Regions from separate parts of the Bradyrhizobium sp. NBAIM14 genome, predicted to be linked through region 1. Evidence: predicted binding sites of a transcription regulator. Region 1 holds the regulator's gene; each other region holds the start of a gene.

What was found. Region 1 encodes LexA, which represses DNA repair genes until DNA is damaged. Its sites were predicted from a motif close to TGTTCNNNNTGTGTTCNG; they were not measured.
Region 2: I6F28_RS23015 (helicase-related protein) is a predicted target of LexA. The motif match lies at 5,180-5,197, and genes of this name have one in related genera.
Region 3: I6F28_RS28225 (YifB family Mg chelatase-like AAA ATPase) is a predicted target of LexA. The motif match lies at 4,356-4,373, and genes of this name have one in related genera.

Annotation. Positions count from the first base shown of each region.
Region 1 covers NZ_JADYVQ010000004.1:171,923-179,453, reverse strand. The annotation lists gene I6F28_RS12610 (glutamine--tRNA ligase/YqeY domain fusion protein) at 1-597, shown strand, start outside; gene I6F28_RS12605 (nuclear transport factor 2 family protein) at 615-1,001, shown strand; gene I6F28_RS12600 (ComEC/Rec2 family competence protein) at 1,125-3,404, shown strand; gene I6F28_RS12595 (GAF domain-containing protein) at 3,411-4,352, opposite strand; gene I6F28_RS12590 (hypothetical protein) at 4,570-5,004, opposite strand; gene lexA (transcriptional repressor LexA) at 5,379-6,080, opposite strand; gene I6F28_RS12580 (molybdopterin molybdotransferase MoeA) at 6,257-7,465, opposite strand.
Region 2 covers NZ_JADYVQ010000010.1:107,122-114,652, reverse strand. The annotation lists partial or broken gene I6F28_RS23045 (phospholipase effector Tle1 domain-containing protein) at 98-271, opposite strand; gene I6F28_RS23040 (hypothetical protein) at 593-1,309, shown strand; gene I6F28_RS23035 (serine/threonine-protein kinase) at 1,317-2,315, opposite strand; gene I6F28_RS23030 (hypothetical protein) at 2,315-2,782, opposite strand; gene rpmB (50S ribosomal protein L28) at 3,080-3,388, opposite strand; gene I6F28_RS23020 (DUF3108 domain-containing protein) at 3,971-4,774, shown strand; gene I6F28_RS23015 (helicase-related protein) at 5,478-7,531, shown strand, end outside.
Region 3 covers NZ_JADYVQ010000016.1:12,417-19,947, forward strand. The annotation lists gene I6F28_RS28200 (type II and III secretion system protein family protein) at 1-892, shown strand, start outside; gene I6F28_RS28205 (CpaD family pilus assembly protein) at 942-1,673, shown strand; gene I6F28_RS28210 (CpaE/TadZ family protein) at 1,670-2,959, shown strand; gene I6F28_RS28215 (tetratricopeptide repeat protein) at 3,079-3,876, opposite strand; gene I6F28_RS28220 (PilZ domain-containing protein) at 3,957-4,202, opposite strand; gene I6F28_RS28225 (YifB family Mg chelatase-like AAA ATPase) at 4,431-5,969, shown strand; gene I6F28_RS28230 (hypothetical protein) at 6,078-6,545, shown strand; gene I6F28_RS28235 (ATP-binding protein) at 6,774-7,531, shown strand, end outside.

The DNA of each region.
Region 1 (7,531 bases):
GAAGGGCAGACCGAGGAGCTCGAGGCGATCAATCATCCCGACGATCCCTCGGCCGGCACGCGGAAGATCACGTTCGGCCGTGAGCTCTATATCGAGCAGGACGACTTCATGGAGAACCCGCCGAAGAAGTTCTTCCGCCTGTCGCCTGGCAACGAGGTGCGGCTGCGCTATGCCTATTTCGTCAAGTGTACCGGCGTGATCAAGAACGACAAGGGTGAGGTGGTGGAGCTGCGCTGCACCTATGATCCCGCGACCAAGGGCGGCAACGCGCCCGACGGCCGCAAGGTCAAGGCGACCATGCACTGGCTGCCGGCGGCGGCCTCCAAGCCGGCGGAGATCCGCATCTACAACCAGCTGTTCGCCAATCCGAGCCCGGATGCCTCGAACTTCGCGACCGATCTCAACCCGAACTCGCTGGAGATCCTCGCCGATGCGCGGGTCGAGGCGTCCGTTGCGGAGAGCAATTCGACCGAGCCGATGCAGTTCGAGCGCCAGGGCTATTTCGTGCGTGACAAGGACTCGACGCCCGGCAAGCCGGTGTTCTCGCGCACGATCGGTCTGCGCGACACGTTCGCGAAGGAAGTCGCCAAGGGTTGAGAAGGGCTGAGCAGGACATGAGCAGCGAGGCCGACGCCATCGTTTCCGCCATCATCGCGAAATGGTGCGCCGGCTTCGCGGCGCTCGATGCGGCCGCGCTGTCCTCGCTCTATGCGAGGAACGCGTTCTTCTTCGGCTCCAATCCGAAGCTCTATCGCGGCCGAGATGGCGTCGCCGACTATTTCAACGGCCTGCCGCGCTGGGGGAGGCCGAGCGCGACCTTCTCCGACGTGCACGCCGCGCAGGCCGGCCCTGATCTGATCAACATGGCCGCGACCATCACGTTCGATCTCGCGGGCGAGCGGGATGATCTCGTCGTCAAGATGAGCTGGGTCATCATCCGCGAGGACGGCGAGTGGAAGATCGTCAATCACCACGCCTCCTCGCAGGCGCCGCTGATCTAGCAACGGGCGCCAGCCCGGAGAAAAGTAGGGCGCTCTTCGCCTGTTCCCGATCCGTACCGCTATTCGTGCAGCCGCACGGTCCGGTAGCCTCCGCAGCCGTCGCGTATCGTAAGGTGCAGGGGAATGGCGGAGCCGGGCCGGCCAGGACGGTCCCAGGGAGTTGCCGGGATGTGGCCGGTCGGCCGCGCCGCCCCGGCCGGCGGCTTGGCGCCAGCGGGCCTCGGCATCTGGCCGGCGATCATCGAGACGCTGCGCCAATGGGCTCGGGGCGAGGCCGGGCCTGGCCGGCTGTTGCCGTGGGTGCCGGTCGCCTTCGGCGGCGGCATTGCGCTTTATTTCGCCGCCGATCATGAGCCGGTGCTGTGGGTGGTTGCCGCCACAGCCATCGCGCTGATGCTCGGCGCGGTGCTGCTCCGGCGGAGCCGGCTGTTTGCGCCCGCCATCATGCTCGCGGCGGTCGCGGCTGGTTTTGCCGTGGCGACCTGGAAGACCGCGCGTATCGCGCACACCGTTTTGGCAAAACCGCTCTATTCGGTGTCGCTGTCGGGCTTCGTGGAAGCGCGCGACATCCGCGAGCGCACCGACCGTTTCGTGCTGCGCGTCAGCGCGATGGAGGCGCAGCGCAGCGACGTCAAGCTCGAGCGCGTCCGCCTCTCGGTGCGCAAGGGCACGGCGCCTGAGGTTGGCAGCTTCGTGCAGCTGAAGGCGCGGCTGCTCCCGCCGATCTCGCCGGTGCGCCCCGGCAGCTATGATTTCTCGCGCGACATGTTCTTCCAGGGCATCGGCGCCTCCGGCTTCGTGATGGGCGCGATCACGGCGTCCACGCCGCCGGATGCTGGCGGCCTGCGGCTGCGCTACGCGGCCTTCATGCAGGGCCTGCGCGATGCGATCGATGCGCGCATCCGCGCAACGCTCGAAGGCGATAACCGCGCGATTGCGACGGCGCTGCTCACGGGGCGGCGCGATGCGATCACCGCGCCCGTGAACGATGCCATGTTCGTCTCGGGACTCGGCCATGTGCTGTCGATCTCCGGCTATCACATGGCGGTTGTCGCCGGCGTCGTCTTCTTCGCGGTGCGCGCGCTGCTGGCCTTGATCCCGGGGCTGGCGGCCGGCTCTGCCATCAAGAAATGGTCGGCCGCCGCGGCGCTGGTCGCGGCCGCGTTCTACCTGTTGCTGTCGGGCGCGGAGGTTGCGACGCAAAGATCGTTCTTCATGACGGCGGTGGTGCTGATCGCAGTGATGGTCGACCGCCGCGCCATCACCTTCCGCACGCTGGCGGTTGCCGCGCTGATCGTGCTTGCGGTCGCGCCGGAGGCGTTGGTGCATCCAAGCTTCCAGATGTCGTTTGCGGCAACGCTCGGGCTGGTGGCGCTGGTGCAGATCGGCATGCCGAACCTGCTCGCCTCGCCCGATCATTCCGCGACGGCGCGGATCGCGTTGTGGGGCGGCCGCGAGATCGCGATGCTGTTCCTGGCCTCGCTGATCGCGGGGCTCGCGACCACGCCGTACGCCGCCTTCCACTTCCATCGCGTGACCCCATACGGCGTGCTCGCCAATCTCGGCGCCATGCCGGTGGTCTCGGCGCTGGTGATGCCGGCCGGGCTGTTGGGGCTGCTCGCGGCGCCCTTCGGGCTCGACGGCGTGTTCTGGTGGTTGATGGGGATCGGCATCGAGTGGATGGTCCTGGTCGCGCGCTGGGTGGCGGCCCTGCCGGGCGCCGTCGGCCGCATTCCCGCCTTCGGGATCGCGCCGCTGATCGCAGCGAGCCTCGGGCTCATCGTGATGGGCCTGTTGCGCACGCCCTTGCGCTGGTCCGGCGCCCTGGTGCTGCTGGCAGCGATCCTCTGGGGACTGTCGGTGCGGCAGCCCGATATCCTGATTGCCGGGGATGGCGCGAGCGTCGCGATCCGGGGCGGGGATGGGCGCTTGCAGGTGATCCGCGCCAGCAAGGACAGCTTCCTGCTGAAGGAGTGGTTGGCTGCCGATGCCGATCCGCGCGATGCCGGCAACGCCTCGTTGGCGAGTGGGGTGTCGTGTGACGAGACCGGCTGCGTGGCGCCGCTCGCGGACGGACGACTGATCGCGTTGGCGACGCGTATCGACGCGCTGGCCGATGATTGCAGCCGCGCCGCGCTGGTGGTGACGGCGCGGCCTGCGCCACCCGATTGCGCGGCGATGGTGGTCGATCGGGCGGGTCTTGCCAGTCAGGGCGCACTGGCTCTGACGAGACGCGGCGAGGGCTTTCCGGTGCAGGCGGTGAGGACGAGGGGAGCAAGCCGTCCCTGGCTGCCGGCCGGCGCCGGCGAGGGAGATTTCGACGGCAGCCTCGTGCCGAAGGCGGCCGTGCCCCGCAACCGGGACGCAACGCCATCGGAGGCCGACTTGCAGGCCGACGATTGACGCGGATCACAAATACCAGGCCAGCACGGCGTCAAGCCTTCCGTTGCCGATGACCGGCAGGGCCACCATTCGGCTCAGCCCGGCTGCGCAGGCTTCGGAGCCGGCGATCGAGCCGTCACGGGTGAGATCGTCGTTGAGCGCGGGCATGCCGGCGGCCCAGGCGCCGCCAATGCTGCCTTCGCCCCTGGCGATGGACTGCGCCGCATAGCGTGCGGCGAGGTCGGTCTGCGCGCTGCAATCGCCGGCGCGAAAGACCAGCGCCGAACGGTCCTCGTTCGGGACCCAGATCTCGAAGCGTCGTGCAATCGGCGTTGCCTGCGCGGAGAGGAATGTCAGAACCCAGGTCTGGTCGGTACCGGTTCGGTAGGGCACGCCGACGCCGAGATTGATCCCGACCTTGGCGGCGTCCTCCCAGCGCAGGAAACTCTTGGCGTCGTGCAAGTCCTTGATGATCAGCGGCAGGCCCGCCTTCCAGGTGCGTCCGGGCAGGCCGAAGCCGCGCGGAAATCTGGTGTGGCGGGAGTTGAATTCGAACATGTCCGCGGTGCCGTAATAGCCATCGACGAGCCCCATCTCATGCGAGAGATCAGGATCGTTGTGCCAGAGTTCGATCGCGCCGACGTGCGCCTCGTCGTCGCCACAGAACAGCACCAGCACGGCTTGCAGGAATTCGCCCGCGAACACCGGCACCGCCACGCCGCAGGTGAGGCCGGCCGCAGCGGCCTGATCGGTCCGCTTGAAATAGGAGTTGGCGAATTTCGTGAGGATGACGGGGTGGCCACAGGCCCAGGCCTTGCCGGGAAGTCCCTCGTCATATCCGAAGTGCAGCTCTTCGCTGACGGCTTTGAACGCGGACAGCCCATCGTCGTAGAGGCCGCCGCCGAATTCCAGCCGCCTGCGCGTCCGGTCGGGTACCCAAAGTTCAACGACGCGAATGAAGGTCTTCATCGAGCGTGTCCGCCGCCTCAAACCACGACAGCATCGGTCATTTGGCTGCGGAGCGGACGTTCAAAATGCGGGCAGCACGGCCCAAACTTCGTGCGACGACGAGGCGCGGCGGTGGGCTCGCCGATCGAATGTCCTGAAACACAAACTTGCCGGGCTCGCCGGCCTCGGCCGGCGACGGCAATTTCAATCCCGGGCTCGGCCTGTCGGCCGAAGGGCGTCAGCCGATCGGCAGGCGCGTGATCGTGGGCCGCGTGTCGGCGACGATCTGCGGCTTGTGCTCGCGCTCGGGGGCTGGCTGCGTCACCGGCAATTGCAGCACGGTCGCGCGCTGGCCTTCGACGAGCTGCGTCACCAGCACGTATTTGCCGTCGGGGAATTCGATCGCGTCATGATGGCGATCGGGAATGTGCGGGTCGATCTTGCCGAACTTGCCGACGCGAGAGTTCACGGTGCGCGTCCAGATCCAGCGGTTGTCGTAGCGGACATTGTCGGCGAAAGCGAGCTCCGTCCCCGGCAGCAGACAGACCGCGACGGAGGGATCGGCTTCGGAAGCGAAACCGCGCGTCGAGGTGCCGCGGAAGGTTGTCGTGACGATCGTCTCGCCGACTTCGGCGGGGCGCGTCGCGACGGCATGCAGGCTGTAGTCACACATCGGGTGCTCCTCATGCTGGGATAGCGACCCGCGTCTCTTTCGAGGCGCAGGCCTCTATCAGAGTGGAAGCATACAACGCTCTGCTCGGTTATGGGCAAATCTGCGGCTCGCGTCCGCAGCGCGCGATCACATTATCTTTCCCGGATTCGATAGGAACAAACCTCGCGTCCTTGCATTCGGCCGGAGCTATCAGCACTGCCGGCACAACTCTACCGGCGAAGCAGAAATGGCTGCGCGCCTGCGCGGGGGAATGTCGCGCGGGAAGATGGACCGGACAGCCGGCGCGAGAGACCGGCCGGAGCGGGCAAGTATCCGCTCCGATCCTGGATCGACGATGCCGATCGCAGCGCGCGCGGCGCTTGAGACTTCCGTTATCAGTACTTCCGGTAAAGCCCGATCAGCTTGCCCTGGATCTTCACGCGGTTCGGCGGAAGAATGCGGACCTCGTAGGCGGCATTGGCGGGCTCGAGCGCGATCGAGGCGCCGCGGCGGCGGAAGCGCTTGAGCGTGGCCTCCTCGTCGTCGATCAATGCCACCACGATGTCGCCGGTATTTGCGGTCTCGTTGCGCTGGATCAGCGCCATGTCGCCGTCGAGGATGCCGGCCTCGACCATCGAATCGCCGCGCACTTCGAGCGCGTAGTGCTCGCCCGAGCCGAGCATGTCCGGCGGCACGCTGATGGTATGGCTGCGGGTCTGCAGCGCCTCGATCGGCGTGCCGGCGGCGATGCGGCCCATCACGGGCACCGCGACGGGGCGCTCGCCCTCGTCCGCGGGCGGGCTGGAGCTCGCGCGCACCTTGCCGAGATTGCCCTCGATCACGCTCGGGGTGAAGCCACGGCGATTGCCGGCGGCGGCCTGGAGCTCGGGCAGCTTGATCACCTCGATGGCACGGGCGCGGTTGGGCAGGCGGCGAATGAAGCCGCGCTCCTCGAGCGCAGTGATCAGGCGATGGATGCCTGACTTCGAGCGCAGGTCGAGCGCATCCTTCATCTCGTCGAAGGACGGCGGCACGCCGCTTTCCTTCAGACGTTCGCTGATGAACCGCAGAAGCTCGTATTGTTTGCGCGTCAACATCTCGACCAAAGTCCCCCGGTTGATGTCGTTCGATTCCGACACGATGAAGCCGGCACTAAGCCGCTACATCCTCGAAACAAATCATGAACGGACACTATATGTTCGATATGTGTTCCGCAACTGCTTAATTTATGGTGAACGCGGCCAAGCTCGCGGAATGCGTGTGGCTGGGCGGCTCAGACGGGCAGCCGGAGCACCTCGCAAGGCGTGCCGGCCTCGGCCTTCGGCGCGAACGGTGCGCGCACCAGAAGTACCTGTGCCGCAGCGAGATTCGCAAGAAGGGAGGAGTCCTGATGGCTGACCGGAAGGGCGACGCGCGTGCCGTCGTCGCGCTCCTCCAGCCGCGCACGCAGATAGTCCTCGCGCTGGTCGTTGGCGGCGAGATCGCGGCCCAGCACGGCGCGCTCGCGCCGATGATGAATCGCTGAACGGCCCGACAGGGCGCGAATCAAGGGGACCATGAACAGGAAGGCGCACACGTAGGACGACACGGGATTGCCGGGCAGGCCAATCACGCGCATCGCGCCTATCCGACCGTGCATCATCGGCTTGCCCGGCCGGATCGCGATCTTCCAGAACGCCATCGCGATGCCTTCGCCCTTGAGCGCCTGCTGGACCAGGTCGTGGTCGCCGACCGAGGCACCGCCGGTCGTGATCAGGATGTCGGCGCCGCTCTCGCGCGCGCGGCGGATGCCGGCGGACGTCGCCTCCAGTGTATCGGCGGCAATTCCGAGGTCGATGGTCTCGGCGCCCTCGCTGCGGGCGAGCGCATGCAGGGCATAGCCGTTGGAATAGACGATCTGGCCGCGACCAGGCGTGGTGCCCGGCATCACGAGCTCGTCGCCGGTGGCGAGAACGGCAACCCTCGGGCGGCGGATGATGGCGAGATGCGGATGATTCATTCCGGCGGCAAGGGCGAGATCGCGCTCGGTGAGGCGGATTCCCTTGCGCAGCAGCACGTCGCCTTCGCGGAAGTCGACGCCTGCAGGGCGGATGTGCCGGCCGAAAATGGCGGCTTCCTTGATCGTCACATGTTTGCCGTCGGCAGCTGTGTCCTCCTGGATCACGACGGCATCGGCGCCGTCGGGAACGACGCCGCCGGTGAAGATCCGCACGGCTTCGCCGGGGCCGACGCTTCCCGCGAGCGGCCGGCCCGCCGCGACCTCGCCGACGACGGTCAACCTCGAATCGTTTGCCGCGTCGGCCGTGCGCACGGCATAGCCGTCCATCGCCGACATCGCCTCCGGCGGCTGCGTGCGCCGCGCCGCGACATCGCGGGCTAGCACACGATGGTAGGCCTCGTCGAGGCAAACCATCTGTTCAGCCAGCGGCTCGACGCCGGCCAACACCGCGGCAAGCGCGTCAGAAACCGGCATCAGGGCCACGGGCGAACTCCGCAACAAATCAGGACTGGGTCGGCAAGTTCTAGCCGAGCGGAGGAGCTGAAGCAA
Region 2 (7,531 bases), on a different contig from region 1:
AGTGATGGCTGGACGATTGCAGCAGGCTAGGGTGCGTTGGTTAATGGACGGTTAACGGGCGCGGGGGGTGTTTACGGGTGGCGCTGCGGTGCCGGCCGCCGGAGTCGAAGGGCGCCATCTGTCGCGGCGAGGGCTTGTCCGTCTTGCGCAGGCAGCGATAGAGCTTCAGGACGTTGGAGATGTTCTCCGAGATCTCGTTGCCGATGCCGTCACAGCAGATGACGAGGTTCTTGCCGGCGGGCTTGTGGTCGGCGGGGTGGGCGGATTCCATGGGATGCGCCTCCGGGTGATGCTACCGGGGCGAGTATAGCGGAAGTTACCTGACAAGGGTATCAGTGGAGAAAGCCATCAGAAGTTCGATTGAGTGATATCGGGGCCACTCTGCATTTGATAGTATATAGTTCACCCTAGCTGCCCTGCGCCGTCACCCAGCGCTTTCCCTCTCGGTGGCTTTTGCCAGGAGAATGGTGAATGATTGACGGTAGGTGGTTAGGTTCTCGGTCGATCCGCCAATAGGTGCTGTCGGCGACTATGAACCGGCCGCAACGCGGACTTAAAGCATAGAGTCGGCGCTCCGTTTTCTAGAGAATGCATGACCGACGAAGAACTTATCTCAACGTTAGACAAGCTGATGGCAATGATGATTGCCGTTGCTACGGGTGGTCCTCAAATTCAGAATGTGGAACGTCAATTCGTAGCACTCTTCGATGAGGCTGAATCCGAATTGCGTTCGCGGGGCTACGAAAAATTGCCGCCGTACCGTTCTCTATGGGATTGGTATGGTCGATGGAGCCAGGACGATCTGCCGACCTACAAATCTCGTCGGAAATTCGTGAGTGATGCATTTGAAATTGTTCGAAAGCAGCTACGGGAAAAGCCGGCGTCACCCTACGAGCCGACGGGTTGGGTGCGTGTGGACCGCACTGTGGTTGAAATGCGCAGAAGACTTGATGCAGCGGAGAACGAAGAGCAATTCCAAAGCGTGGGCTTATTGGGCCGGGAGTTACTGATTTCGGCGGCCCAAGAAGTATTCGACTCAAATGAGCACCCTACGCTAGATGGGGTCACTGCGAGTGCTACGGACGCAAAGCGGATGCTTGAAGCGTACATAGCGAGCTCACTCAGTGGAGGCGCCAATGAATTTGTGAGAAAACATGCGAAAGCCGCCTTGGATTTAGCTGTTCACCTCCAGCACAAGCGAACTGCAACGTTTCGTGAGGCCGCCATTTGCTGCGAGGCCACCATTTCGATTGTTAACGTCATCGCCATCATCGCTGGACTGCATGACACTCGAGGTGAGCAGGCATGATCGAAGATCAAGACAACGTATTTCCTGCCACCCATTGGTGCTGATGCAGTCGCGCCGCATCTACATCAGCGACGATCCGGCAATTTGCATTCTTTCTACGGCCATTTACGAGATAGATGCAGTTTACCGGACCGGTGCCTTCGCAGCGCATCTGGTGATGTTGCTGTCCGATCTGTGCGATCCATTCCAGATCAGCCTTCAATTCCCAGTTCTGCGCCACTCGAAGTCGCTCAATTGCTTGGCGCATCTCTTCGATAGTCTTGTAGCGACGGTCTGGATCTAGGGCGCATGCTTTATTGCAGATTGTCTTCAGGCGTCGTGGTACATAATCGCGATATCCGACCACCTCGATCACCTTACCCGCTTTCACCTGACCGATGGTCACGCGTGTGTGCAGGTCGGGATAGTTGTTGCAGAGCTGGAATAGGGTCATACCCGCAGAGTATACTTCTGTTGAAACATTCGTGATATTGTTCCAAACTTCAGGGGCTAGGTAGACTCGGGTGCCCGCGCCGCTGCCTAACAATTCAGTCTTCGCGAGTCCGAAATCGCTTAATTTGTAGCGATTGCCGGCCACCAGGATATTCGCTGGTTTTATATCGCGATGAAGGATGGATTGTCGGTGGGCATGCTCTAGACCAAAGCATGTATCGATCAATATCTTTAACGACCGGCGGATAGAGATGAATTCCGCTACCAGTAGGTCTTGTACCGATCCATCTCGACAGTATTCCATGTCGATTGCCGCGTACAGCTCGCCGGTCGGAGCTTGCAACACATCGACAGAGTTCACACCAACAATGTTGTCGTGTTTGCACTTATGAAGAATTTGTCCTTCGTAATGCGCTTTGAATTCTGTTGGATTCGTATTTTCTACGAACTTCAGCGCGCAATCTCGCGCAAGAAGGTTGTCGCGCATCTCGTAGACAGTGCCAAAAGAACCCTGTCCCAAGTGCTGCTTGGTCGTGTACTTGGGACCGATCTGATCTCCGGGCGCCAGCTGCATCAATTGTTCTCCAACAATGCTCGCCAAGCAACTAACACGGCGCCGCGGTGGAGATCGTCCCAATGAGGAGGATGGTCTCCGAACAGAGCGTCTACTTCCCTGATTGGCTTCTTCGACCTATCCAGACCGAACGCCTTCCCTGAGCGAAGAGCCTGTGGTGTATATTGATAGAGTGTTCGCCCCTTCTCGTGGCAGATCAAAGCGAGAAGTCCGGCAGGCATGATTTGCGATTTTGCGGCATCGAGGCTGGCTGATTCGTAGACAAGCCGAACAGCGACCGAATCCGTTGGCGTTTCATCGAGTAGTCCACGAAGGTTCGAAACGTACCTGTGTGTGAGCTCCGGCAAAGGTAGGTTTGGATCGATGTCGACCAACTTTCTGCTCAAGAACGTTGCCTTGCCTTCGATGAATTCCAAGACGACGACTCGGATCCTGCCTTTGTGAAAATTGAAGCCGATAGCTTTCATTTCTTGTCCGTTAGTAGGCGGCCAATGTGGGATACGCCGCGAATCTAAAGGAAAAGCTGTCACAACCTTTGAGCGATCACAATCGCCTCGCTCGATTTGGTCGGAGGCAGCTGTTGAACAAAGGCGCAGCAGAGGAAAACAGGATATCCGGCGGTCAACGCGCTGCACTCCGGAAGCTGCTCTCCTGTGTACAAACAAAAACGGCCGGATCTTCCGATCCGGCCGCTACTCGAACTCTTACTCGGCTAAGCCTACGCCACGCGACGCAACTTAGCCCCCGCCCTATCCTGAAAAATCTCAGCTTGCCTGCTTGGCCGGCTGGGTGTCGCCGACCTTCTTCTGGATGGCGCGCTTCAGCTCGACCGCGCGCGGGGAGAGCGCGTCGGCGTTGGCCTTGAGCAGGTAGGCATCGAGGCCGCCATTGTGGTCGACGCTCTTGATCGCGTTGGTGGAGACGCGCAGGCGCACGTTGCGGCCCAGGGCTTCCGAGATGAACGTCACGTTGACGAGGTTCGGCAGGAAGCGGCGCTTGGTCTTGATGTTGGAGTGGCTGACCTTGTGGCCGACGAGGGGGCCCTTGGCCGTCAGTTCGCAGCGGCGAGACATGGCATAAATCCTTTAGTTCGAACCCCCAACGAGTGCGGCCGCCATTTCGGCGCCACGGGGGCAAATTCTTTCGTCCTTGCAGGGAGCGGGCGGACGTATAGGGGGGAAGGGGCCTTGCGTCAAGGCGACGGGCCGTTTTTGGCCCGTCGTCCCGGGGCGGGCAGAGCCCGAACCCGGGATCTCGCGCCCCACCTCGGTGTCATCGCCCGCGAAGGCGGGCGATCCAGTACTCCGCGGCGGCGCGGCTGACCAGAGGCGCTGCGGCGTACTGGATGCCCCGCCTTCGCGGGGCATGACAGCGGAGGTGGGGAGAGGTCGGAACGCCCCCCGTTACCGCCCGATCACCAAAACGGCAATGATTGTCGCGCCTTACCATCACATAAAGGGCGTATTCGCCGTCGAAGAGTCCGGTGGAGTTCCCGGGGCTGCGCGCCCCGACACATTGTTTGCCGCCGGTTTTGGCTTAAGTAACAGCATATCGCGCTCTGATTGGATTGTTTCGTGCCGACAACGGTTCATTTCGCGCAAGTCCTGCGCTCAGCCTGTCTGCTTCCGGCCGGCCGGCTGATGGCGCTTTGTGGCCTGGCGGCGGTGCTGGGCCTGGCGTCCGGCGCAGCGCCCGCGGCGGCGCAAGGTAAGCTCGAGGCGCAATATGAGGCGACGCTGGCGGGCATTCCCGTCGGCAAGGGCGCCTGGAACATCGATATCCAGGACGACGTGTTCTCGGCGGCGGCCGCCGGCGGCACCACCGGGCTTTTGAAGTCGTTCACGGGCGGGTCCGGCACCGGCGCCAGCCAGGGGCGCGTCGTTGGTGGCGCGCTGGTTGCGACCGGCTACCAGGCCTCCACCACCACCCAGAAAAAGACCGAAGAGATCCGCATCACCCTCGACAAGGGCAATGTGAAGGATTTTGCCATCCTGCCGGAGCCGCCGGTCGATCCCGATCGCATCGTCGTCACTGAGGCGCATCGCCGCGGCGTTTGGGACCCCATGACCGCTTCGCTCTTGCGCGTCCCGGGCACCGGTGATCCCGTCTCGCAGGACGCCTGCCACAGCTCCGCGCCCGTGTTCGACGGCCGCATGCGCTACGAGCTCAAGCTCGATTTCAAGCGCATGGAGACCGTGAAGGCGGAGAAGGGGTACAAGGGCCCGGTCGTGGTCTGCGCGATCTATTTCGTGCCGATCGCCGGCTACATCCCCGACCGCCCGGTGATCAAATACCTCGCCGCCCAGCGCAACATGGAGATCGCGTTCGCCCCCATCGCCGGCACGCGCATCCTGGTCCCGTTCTGGCTGAAAGTGCCGACCCCGCTCGGCCCGGCCATGCTGGAAGCCACCAGCTTCATCACCGCCCCCCAGCCGCCACGGGTCGCCAAGACGCAGTAGGCGAGGAGGCCGCACCGCTCTCTCCGCCGTCATTCCGGGGCGCGCCCCTTGGCGCGAACCCGGAATCCATCGGGCTTCAGGGATGGTTTCACGATGGATTCCGGGCTCGCGACTGCGTCGCGCCCCGGAATGACGAGCGTTCGGCGCAGGCTAAGCAATTTCAATCACTTAGCTACTGTGCATGGGGTTGTTTTCGCACTCTTCGTTTGACCAACCCCCGCCGCAGGGAATCCATTTGACTCCTCCCCGATTCTGATTCGACTCGCCGCCATCCCCAGCTTTAACCACCCCGGTCGCTTGTGCGCCCCCGCAAAACTCCATCTAGTGCGCAACCAAGACGAGTCCCGCGACATGTTGCGTGAACGGAACGGGACTCACAGGGGAGTCAGCGATTCGGCCGCGATTCGTTCTAGAGTCGTTCCGAAGCTTAAAGCGAACGGGAAAAGCGTCGCAAAGTGAGACAGTTGCGCGGGATTTGGGGAAGGCGTTTTCACGCCCGCGGTGTGCCCCTCACCCTGAGGAGGCCGCGCAAGCGGCCGTCTCGAAGGGCGAGGGGCTTGGCTCGCCCAGCAGCACCAGCCGGGCCTTCATCCTTCGAGACGCGCTGACGCGCTCCTCAGGATGAGGAACCAAGAGCCAGCCCCCTCACCGCCCCATCCAGCACTGACATTCGCCCAAATCGCCATTACCTAATCCGATAGACATGGCTTTTTCCTCCTCCCCCTTCGCTTCCGAGCGCGCCCCCGGCGCGGGCGTCACTGCGGTGCTCGGTCCGACCAACACCGGCAAGACCCATCTCGCCATCGAGCGGATGCTGGCGCATCCCTCGGGCATGATCGGCCTGCCGCTGCGCCTGCTCGCGCGCGAGGTCTACAACAAGATCGCCGCCAGAGCCGGCGAGGCCAGCGTCGCGCTCGTCACCGGCGAGGAGAAGATCAAGCCGAAGAACCCGCGCTATTGGGTCTCGACCGTCGAGGCGATGCCGCGCGATATCGACGTCTCCTTCCTCGCCGTCGACGAGGTCCAGATCGCCGCCGATCTCGAGCGCGGCCACGTCTTCACCGACCGCATCCTCAACCGCCGCGGCCGCGACGAGACGCTGTTGTTGGGCGCCGCCACCATGCGCCCGATCATCGAGCGCCTGTTGCCTGGTGTCTCCATGATCACGCGGCCCAGATTGTCGCAGCTCGAATTCGCCGGCGACCGCAAGATCACGCGCCAGCCGCGCCGCACCGCCATCGTCGCGTTCTCGGCCGATGAAGTCTACGCCATCGCCGAGCTGATCCGCCGCCAGCACGGCGGCGCCGCCGTGGTGCTGGGCTCGCTGTCGCCGCGCACACGAAACGCGCAAGTCGCGATGTTCCAGAACGGCGACGTCGATTATCTCGTCGCCACCGATGCCGTCGGCATGGGCCTCAATCTCGACGTCGACCACGTCGCCTTCGCCTCCGACCGCAAGTTCGACGGCTATCAGTTCCGCCGCCTGACACCGTCCGAATTCGCGCAGATCGCGGGCCGCGCCGGCCGCGCCACCCGCAACGGCACCTTCGGCACCACGGGCCGCTGCGCGCCGTTCGAGCCCGAGCTCGTCAACGCGCTGCAGAACCACACCTTCGATGCCGTGAAGGTGCTGCAATGGCGCAATTCCAAGCTCGATTTCTCCTCGCTCGGCGCGCTCCAGGTCTCGCTGAACCTCGCCCCCGGCCACGAGACGCTGACGCGCGCGCCGATCGCGGAGGACATGCGCGTGCTCGATCACGCCGCCCGCGACGGCGAGGTGCGCGATATCGCGCATGGCAAGGCCGCCGTGGAGCGGCTCTGGGAAGCCTGCCAGGTCCCGGACTACAGAAAGCTGTCGCCGGCCGCCCATGCCGAGCTGGTGACGACGCTGTACGGCTTCCTGATGCGCAAGGGCTGCATTCCCGATGCCTGGTTCGAGTCCCAGGTCACCCAGGCCGACCGCATCGACGGCGACATCGACACGCTGTCGGCCCGAATCGCCCAGATCCGCACCTGGACCTTCGTCGCCAACCGCCCGGACTGGCTGAAAGACCCGGAACGCTGGCAGGGGATCGCGCGGGAGGTCGAAAATAAATTATCGGATGCGCTCCATGAACGCTTGACTGAGCGTTTCGTTGATCGCCGGACCAGTGTATTGATGCGCCGCCTGCGGGAGAACACGAGCTTGAATACTGAAATCGGCAAGACCGGCGAAGTCATCGTCGAAGGCCATGTCATCGGCCGCCTCGATGGCTTCACCTTTGCACCGGATGCGGCGGAAGCCGGCTCCGATGCGAAGGCCTTGCAGGCTGCAGCGCAAGCGGTCCTCGCCGGCGAGATCAATGCGCGCGCCGAAAAGCTGGGCAATGCGCCGGACGATCAGTTCGTGCTGACGTCCGAAGGCATCATCCGCTGGACCGGCGATGCCGTGGCCCGCCTTGCCGCCGCGGACGAGGCGCTGCATCCGCGCATCCGCATCATCTCGGACGAGCGCCTGACCGGCGCGCCCCGCGACAAGGTGCAGGCGCGGCTCGAGCTCTGGCTCAAGACGCACATCGAAAAGCTGCTCGGGCCGATGTTCGAGCTGTCGAAGGCCGAGGACGTCACCGGCATTGCCCGCGGCATCGCCTATCAGCTGGTCGAGGCGCTCGGCGTGCTTGAGCGGCCGAAGATCGCCAGCGAGCTGAAGGATCTCGACCAGCCCTCGCGCGCCGTGTTGCGCAAATACGGCGTCCGCTTCGGCGCCTATCACATCTA
Region 3 (7,531 bases), on a different contig from region 1:
CGTGGTCGGCGAAGTCCGCCGCGACATCGTCAAGCAGCTCGGCGTCGATCTCAGCGCCAGCCTGAATGCCGGCACGGCGGTGGTGAATTTCAACAATTCCAACCCGTTCTCGGTCTCTGGCGGACCGATCGTCAGCAGTAATGGGCTCGGCGTCACCGGCCTCGCCAAGGGCGTCGCCACCGTCAACGCCACGATGCGGGCAATGGAAAGCGCCGGCGTCATGCGGACCCTGGCCGAACCGAGTCTGACCGCGATCTCGGGCGAATCCGCCACTTTCATCGCCGGCGGCGAATTCCCGATTCCCGGGGGCTATGCCTGCGATCCGGTCACTCACGTCTGTACCACCCAGGTCACCTACAAGAAGTTCGGCATCTCGCTGAACTTCACCCCGGTCGTGCTCAGCGAAGGCCGCATCAGCCTGCGCGTGATGACCGAGGTCTCGGAGCTGTCGAACACCAACTCGATCACGTTGACGCAGGCCGTGACCGGGTCCTCGACCAACTCGATCACCATTCCATCGATCCAGACCCGCCGCGCCGAAACGACCCTGGAGATTCCCTCGGGCGGCTCGATGGCGATGGCCGGCCTGATCCAGCAGCAGACCAAGCAGGCGATCAACGGACTGCCTGGTGTCGACCAGGTGCCGATCATCGGCGCGCTGTTCCGCAGCCAGGACTTCGTCAACAACGAGACCGAGCTGATGGTGATCGTGACGCCTTACGTGGTGCGCGCGGTTGCCCAGAAGGAATTGTCGCGGCCCGACGACGGCTTCGCGCCGGCCTCGGACGCACAGAGGGCGCTGCTCGGCCGGGTCAACCGCCTCTATGGCATCGCGAGCCGTGTCGATCCGGTCGCCGGCACGCCGGGCGATTTCGGCTTCATCATCGACTGAGACGAACGGTTTGGGGACCGGGCAAGGCAGGGGCAGGAGGGATCAGGGGATGACGACAACATCAGCCGATCGACGGCGCAATTTGCGGCTCACGCTGGCACTGACGGGCCTCTCCGTCATGCTCGGCGCCTGCAACACCACCGAGATCGTCACCCAGACGGTGCCGACCGATTATCGCCAGCGCCATCCGATTGCGGTGCAGGAAGGCAAGAAGTCGATCGTGATCTTCGTCGGCAAGAGCAGAGGCGGCCTCTCGGCTGCGCAGCATTCGGACGTCGCGGGCATCGCGCGGGACTGGATGCGCGAAGGCACCGGCTCGGTCGTCGTCGATGTGCCGGTCGACACCGCCAATTCGCGCGCGGCTGCCGCAACCTATCAGGAGATCCGCTCGGTGCTCTCGTCCGGCGGCGTGCCGTCGCGCGCCATCGTCCAGCGGCCCTATCGCCCCGATGATCCCGGGCTACTGCCCACCATCCGCCTGAGCTATTCCAAGATCACCGCGGTCGCCGGCCCCTGCGGGCTGTGGCCCGAAGACGTCGGCCCCAACATCCTCAACCCCGGCTACACCGAGAACCGGCCCTATTTCAATCTGGGCTGCGCCAGCCAGCGCAATCTCGCCGCGATGATCGACAACCCGGCTGACTTAGAGCAACCGCGCGCCGAGACGCCCGCCTATACCGCACGGCGCGAGATCGCGTTCGATCGCTATCGCAAGGGCACGACGACGACGACCACCTATCCCGAATCCGACAAGGCCAAACTCAGCGATACCGCCAAATGACAGGCATCCACGACGAAGACGCGGACGATCCGCAGCATCCCGAGGAACACATCGCCCCGGTTCCTCGCATTTCGGTGCAAGCCTTCTGCGAGACCGAGCAGACGCTCAAGGCGGTGACCGCGGCTGGCCAGGACCGCCGGCTCGCCAAGGCCCATCTCAGCGCCAAGGACGGCGGCCTCGCCGCGGCGATCGAAGCCTATGAATCGATGCCGACGCCGAACGTGATCGTCATCGAGTCCGACGGCACGCGCGACATCCTCGAAGGACTGGACGACCTCGCCGGCGTCTGCGATCCCGGCACACGCGTGGTCGTGATCGGCAGCCCCAGCGACACCGCGCCCTATCGCGAGCTGGTGCGCCGCGGCGTCAACGACTACGTGGTCGGCCCGGTCGAAACCATCGACGTGGTCCGCTCGATCTGCAGCCTGTTCTCGGCCTCGGAAGCCATCATCACCGGCCGCGTCATCGCCGTGGTCGGCGCCAAAGGCGGCGTCGGCGCGTCCACCGTCGCGCATAATCTGGCCTGGACCATCGCCCGCGATCTCTCGCTCGATTCCGTCGTGATCGATCTCGACCTCGCCTTCGGCACCGCGGGCCTCGACTACAACCAGGATCCGGTGCAGGGCATCGCCAACGCGGTGCTGTCGCAGGACCGGCCGGACACGGCGCTGATGGAGCGCCTGCTCGCCAAATGCACCGATCGCCTCAGCCTCCTGGCAGCGCCCGCCACGCTCGACCGCGTCTACGATTTCGGTGCTGAAGCCTTCGATGCCGTGTTCGACACGCTGCGCATGACGACGCCCTGCATCGTGCTCGACGTGCCCCATCAATGGTCCGGCTGGACCCGGCGCGCGCTGGTGAACGCCGACGACATCGTGATCGTGGCCGAGCCCGATCTCGCCAATCTACGCAACACCAAGAACATGCTGAGCGTGCTGAAGGCGGCGCGACCGAACGACCGGCCGCCGCTGTACTGCCTCAACCAGGTCGGCATGCACAAGCGTGCGGAGATCGAGGTCAAGGCCTTCGCCAAGACCATGGAGAGCCAGCCGATCGCGGTGATCCCGTTCGATTCGAAACTGTTCTCGACCGCGGCCAATAACGGCCAGATGATCGCGGAGGTCTCCAGGACCCACCGCACCACCGTTCTGTTCCAGAATATGGCGAACCGCCTCGCCGGCCGCGGCGAGGTGAAGAAGCCGAAGCGCTCGCTGCTCGAGCCGCTTTTGAAGAAGCTGAAGGGCAAGTCGGGGCGCAGCTCGGCCCCGCATCGCAAGGCGTCGTAGGCGCGGCTTATTTGAGCATGATCTCCGCGCAAACGCCTTCCGCGTTTGTCGCGAGGGAAAACCGCTTCACACTTTGCGCTGACGCGGCCCTTCGGGTCCGGATCATGCTCTAGGGCGGACTACCTGTCCGCCCGCTGCTGCTTTTTCGCCAGCAGCTGCTTCAGCGCCGCGACCTTGGCCGCGGCCTGGTCCGGCGGCAGATCTGCCTTGACGAGGATTTCGGCCTCGGCCTCGCGACCCTGCAATCCCAGCACGAGCGCCAGATTGGCGCGGACCCGCGCATCGTTCTGATTGCGCTGATGGGCGCGGCCGAGCACCTGTTCGGCCTTCGATAGATTATTCTGCAGCATGTAGGACAGGCCGAGATTGGACAGCACGGTCGGCTCGTTCGGCACGATCTTCAACGCCGCAGCGTAATATTGCTGGGCTTCCTCGTTGCGGCCGAGCTGGTCGAGCACAGCGCCCTGCGCCGACAGGATGCGCCAATCGGGATCCTCGGGCGAATGCGCCCGGCCGAGGACGTCGAAGGCCTGCTGGAAATTGCCGTTGTCGGCGAGCGCGCGGCCGTAGCCGGCGAGCAGCGCCTTGTTGCCAGGACGGGCGAGCACGGCCTGCTCCAGCACTGCGACCGCCTGCGCGCGCTGGCCGCTGCCACGCAGCGCCTTGCCGTATTCGAGAGCAATGGCGGGATCGCTCGGCTTGGCGCGATAACGCTCGCGAAGTGCGTCCATCTCCGGCGTGGGGTCGGCCTTGCTGTCGGACTTGCCGTCAAACTTGGCGGCGGGCTCCCGCTTGCCGCCGAGCGCACCGGTGACGTCGTCGATGCCGGCCGTCTGACAGCCGCCGAGGGCGAGGATCAGGACGGCGGAACACAGATATCCCGCCGGGGATAAGGCGAGGAACGAACGCTTGGGCATACTCTGATCACTCGGCAACTGATCAGAGATGCTTACCCATTAACGCTAAAGTCCCGTTAAGGAGGCGCGCCTGTTGAGGTTCAGTCGACGAACTCGGCGCCGAATTCGCAGCCGATGCGCCAGCGCAGGCGGCATTGGCGGGAATAATCAGGCGCGAAGATGATGGTGAATTGCGGCGGCACTTCCAGAAATTCCGCCACCACTTTCACGCCGCCATCCGAAATGTCCGTGATCGTGCAATCCCGCGGCAGCGAGCCCGCGCCAAAATGGATCTTGGCGAGGCGGCTGCACACCCGACGTTCGCTTCTCCGGCGATTTGCAAGCATTTGAACTGTTCACCCGTTAGACCACGGCCCATCCCGCAGCCCTAGGAGTAGCGGACATTCGTTGGAATGTGCTGAGGAGAGAAGGCGGCATTCGAGACGTAGTGTCTGGGCTGCGTTTACGATTGGTTAGGATTTGACCGGCCGCTAGGCGATTGTTCCCGTATTGTTCTTGCGGAAACGGCCGCGCTCTGCTACCCCTAATTGCAGCAATGGGCAGGCTGGTTCGGCATGGTTCAGCGGGTTTCTACCGTCGCCTTTGAGGGGATCGAGGCCCGCGCGGTCGACGTGCAGGTGCAGGTCGCGCCCGGCCTGCCGGCCTTTGCCATCGTCGGCTTGCCGGACAAGGCGGTATCGGAGGCGCGCGAGCGGGTGCGCTCGGCGCTGATCGCCTCGGGGCTGGCGCTGCCGGCGCGGCGGATCATCGTCAATCTGGCCCCGGCCGACCTCCCGAAGGAGGGCAGCCATTACGACCTGCCGATCGCGCTCGGGCTGATGGCCGCGATCGGCGCCATCCCGCCGGATGCGCTGACCGGCTTCACCGTGCTCGGCGAGCTCGGCCTCGACGGCTCGATCGCGCCGGTGGCCGGCGTCCTTCCCGCCGCGATCGGCGCCAATATGCGCGAGGAAGGTCTGATCTGCCCGGCGTCCTGCGGCTCCGAAGCGGCATGGGCGAGCCCGGACATCCAGATCATTGCCGCACACTCGCTGATCCAGATCGCCAACCATTTCAAGGGCACGCAGGTGCTGTCGCGGCCGACGCCGAAGGTGCACGAGGCCGCCGCCTCGACGCTCGACCTGCGCGACATCAAGGGCCAGGAAAGCGCCAAGCGCGCGCTGGAGATCGCGGCCGCCGGCGGGCACCACCTGCTCATGATCGGCGCGCCGGGCGCGGGCAAATCGATGCTGGCCGCGCGCCTGCCCTCGATCCTGCCGCCGCTGTCGCCGAGCGAGCTGCTCGAGGTCTCCATGATCGCCTCGGTCGCCGGCGAGATCGAAGGCGGCGCGCTGACGGCGCGGCGCCCGTTCCGCTCGCCGCACCATTCCGCCAGCATGGCCGCGCTCACCGGCGGCGGCGCGCGCGCCAAGCCCGGTGAGATCTCGCTGGCACATCAGGGCGTGCTGTTCCTCGACGAATTGCCGGAGTTCGATCCGCGCGTGCTGGATTCGCTGCGCCAGCCGCTGGAGAACGGCGAGGTCGCGGTGTCGCGCGCCAATCATCGCGTCACCTACCCTGCCCGCTTCATGCTGGTCGCGGCGATGAATCCCTGCCGCTGCGGCAATGCGTTTGAGCCCGGCTATGTCTGCAAGCGCGGTCGCATCGACCGCTGCACCGGCGATTACCAGGCGCGCATCTCAGGTCCCCTGATGGACCGCATCGATCTGCGCATCGAGGTGCCGGCGGTGACGGCCGCCGACCTGATCCTGCCGCCGCCGTCGGAAGGATCGGCCGAGGTCGCCGCCCGCGTGGCGGCGGCGCGCGACATCCAGCTGGCGCGCTATGCGGATGCAGGCCTGCCCCATGTCCGCACCAATGCTGAAGCCCCCGCCTCCGTGCTGGAGGAGATCGCAAAGCCGGATGCGCAAGGCGCCAAGCTGCTGCGCGACGCCGCGGAGACCATGCGCCTGTCGGCGCGCGGCTATCACCGCGTGCTGCGGGTGGCGCGAACGCTGGCCGACCTCGACCATGCCGACAAGATCGGCCGGCTGCACCTCGCCGAAGCGCTGTCGTACCGCGCACTCGCGGAGGATGTGCGCCAGCTGGCTTGATCATTCCGCGCATCAACCCGGCGGTAACGACTTTCCTTTACGCTCTGCAAACCATAAGGCCCGACGCGTTTCGGTTGTGAGTTCCCGGGGCCTAGCGAGTAGAGCGTCATGTTGCGTTTCAAGTTCCTGGCCTCGGCTGTTCCCCTGTTGGCGGCTGCGGTGTTCGCCCGCGCCGAGATCGGATCGGTGTCGCATCCCTGCATCGCGTTGGGCGACACATCGGTCGAGCTCACCTCGCTGTTCTGGACCGCCGGCGTGCATGTCGCCTTCACCGACGATCCCGCGCAGGCGACGGTGCGGGTCCAGATCACCGAGGATGCCGACGCCGCGGATTTTGCCGTGGTCGACGACGGCCTCGGCTCCGAGCCTGACACCTGCCAGGCCAGCCCTTCGACGCGTCTCGTCTCGATCGCCGCGCAGCCGGTCGACGGCGGCCAGGTGGTCTATCTCTCCAGCGAAGGACCGGCGGATTACCGCATCTATGTGCGCTCAAAGACGTTCTCGCCGCGCGAGGCGGCGGCGCTGATCGTCGGCGCCCGCGGCGGCCATGGCCGCTTCCAGGCGGCATCGCTTTAGAGCTTTGTGTTTGAGCATGATCTCCGCGCAAACGCGTTCCGCGTTTGTCGCGAAGGAAAACCGCTGCACACTTTTCGCTAACGCGGCCCTTCGGGTCCGGATCATGCTCTGACCCGTTAACGTCTCGTCAACCCTGTTCGGAGGCGGCGCCACCGCCGCAATTTGTTCGCAAGGTCGGCGGGCCATCGTCGCACGCGGCGGCGGGGTTTCAGGCAAGGGTCGGTTGCGATGGGTCGGACGTTCCGGATCAAGGTGCGCATGCGTCGTTTCAGGCGACGGCATCCGAGGCTCGCTTTCGCGATCCGCTCCTTCATGATCTTCTCGGCGACGTTTGGCGGCGCCTATGGTTTCGTCTCCGGCAGCCGGTCGGACAATTCCGGCTACGATCCCCATACCTTTGCGATCGGTGCCAGCTTCCTGTTCGCGCTCGCCTGCCTCGGCCTTGCGACGCTGAGCATGCGCCTGCGCTTCGTCAATAAGCGGCTGCGGACGCTCGCCGCCCACAATGAGGCCCTGATCGACCGCAATTGGGAGCTGAAGGAAGCGGAAGAGCGCGCCCGCAGCCTGTTCGAGCAGCAGGGCGACCTCATCGTGCTGCGCGCTACCGACGGCCGCATCACCTTTGCCAACGAGGCCTATTGCGCGCTCGCGGGACAGGCGCGCAGCGCGCTGGTCGGCACGCGATTCGATTTCGACGTGCTGGAGCAGGGCGACAGTGCCCGCGAGAGCAGCGGCACGCGCATCCACGACCAGAAGATCGCAACCCCGCTCGGCGCGCGCTGGATCGCCTGGCGCGAGGGCTATGTCCGCCTCGATGCCGGCCAGCCCGCCGAGTTGCAGAGCGTCGGACGCGACGTCACCGACCGCACCGAGACCGAGCGCGCATTGTCCGACGCGCGCGACCAGGCCGACGCCGCCAACCGCGCCAAGTCGCGCTTCCTGGCGATGGCCTCGCACGAGATCCGCACCCCCCTGAACGGCATCAT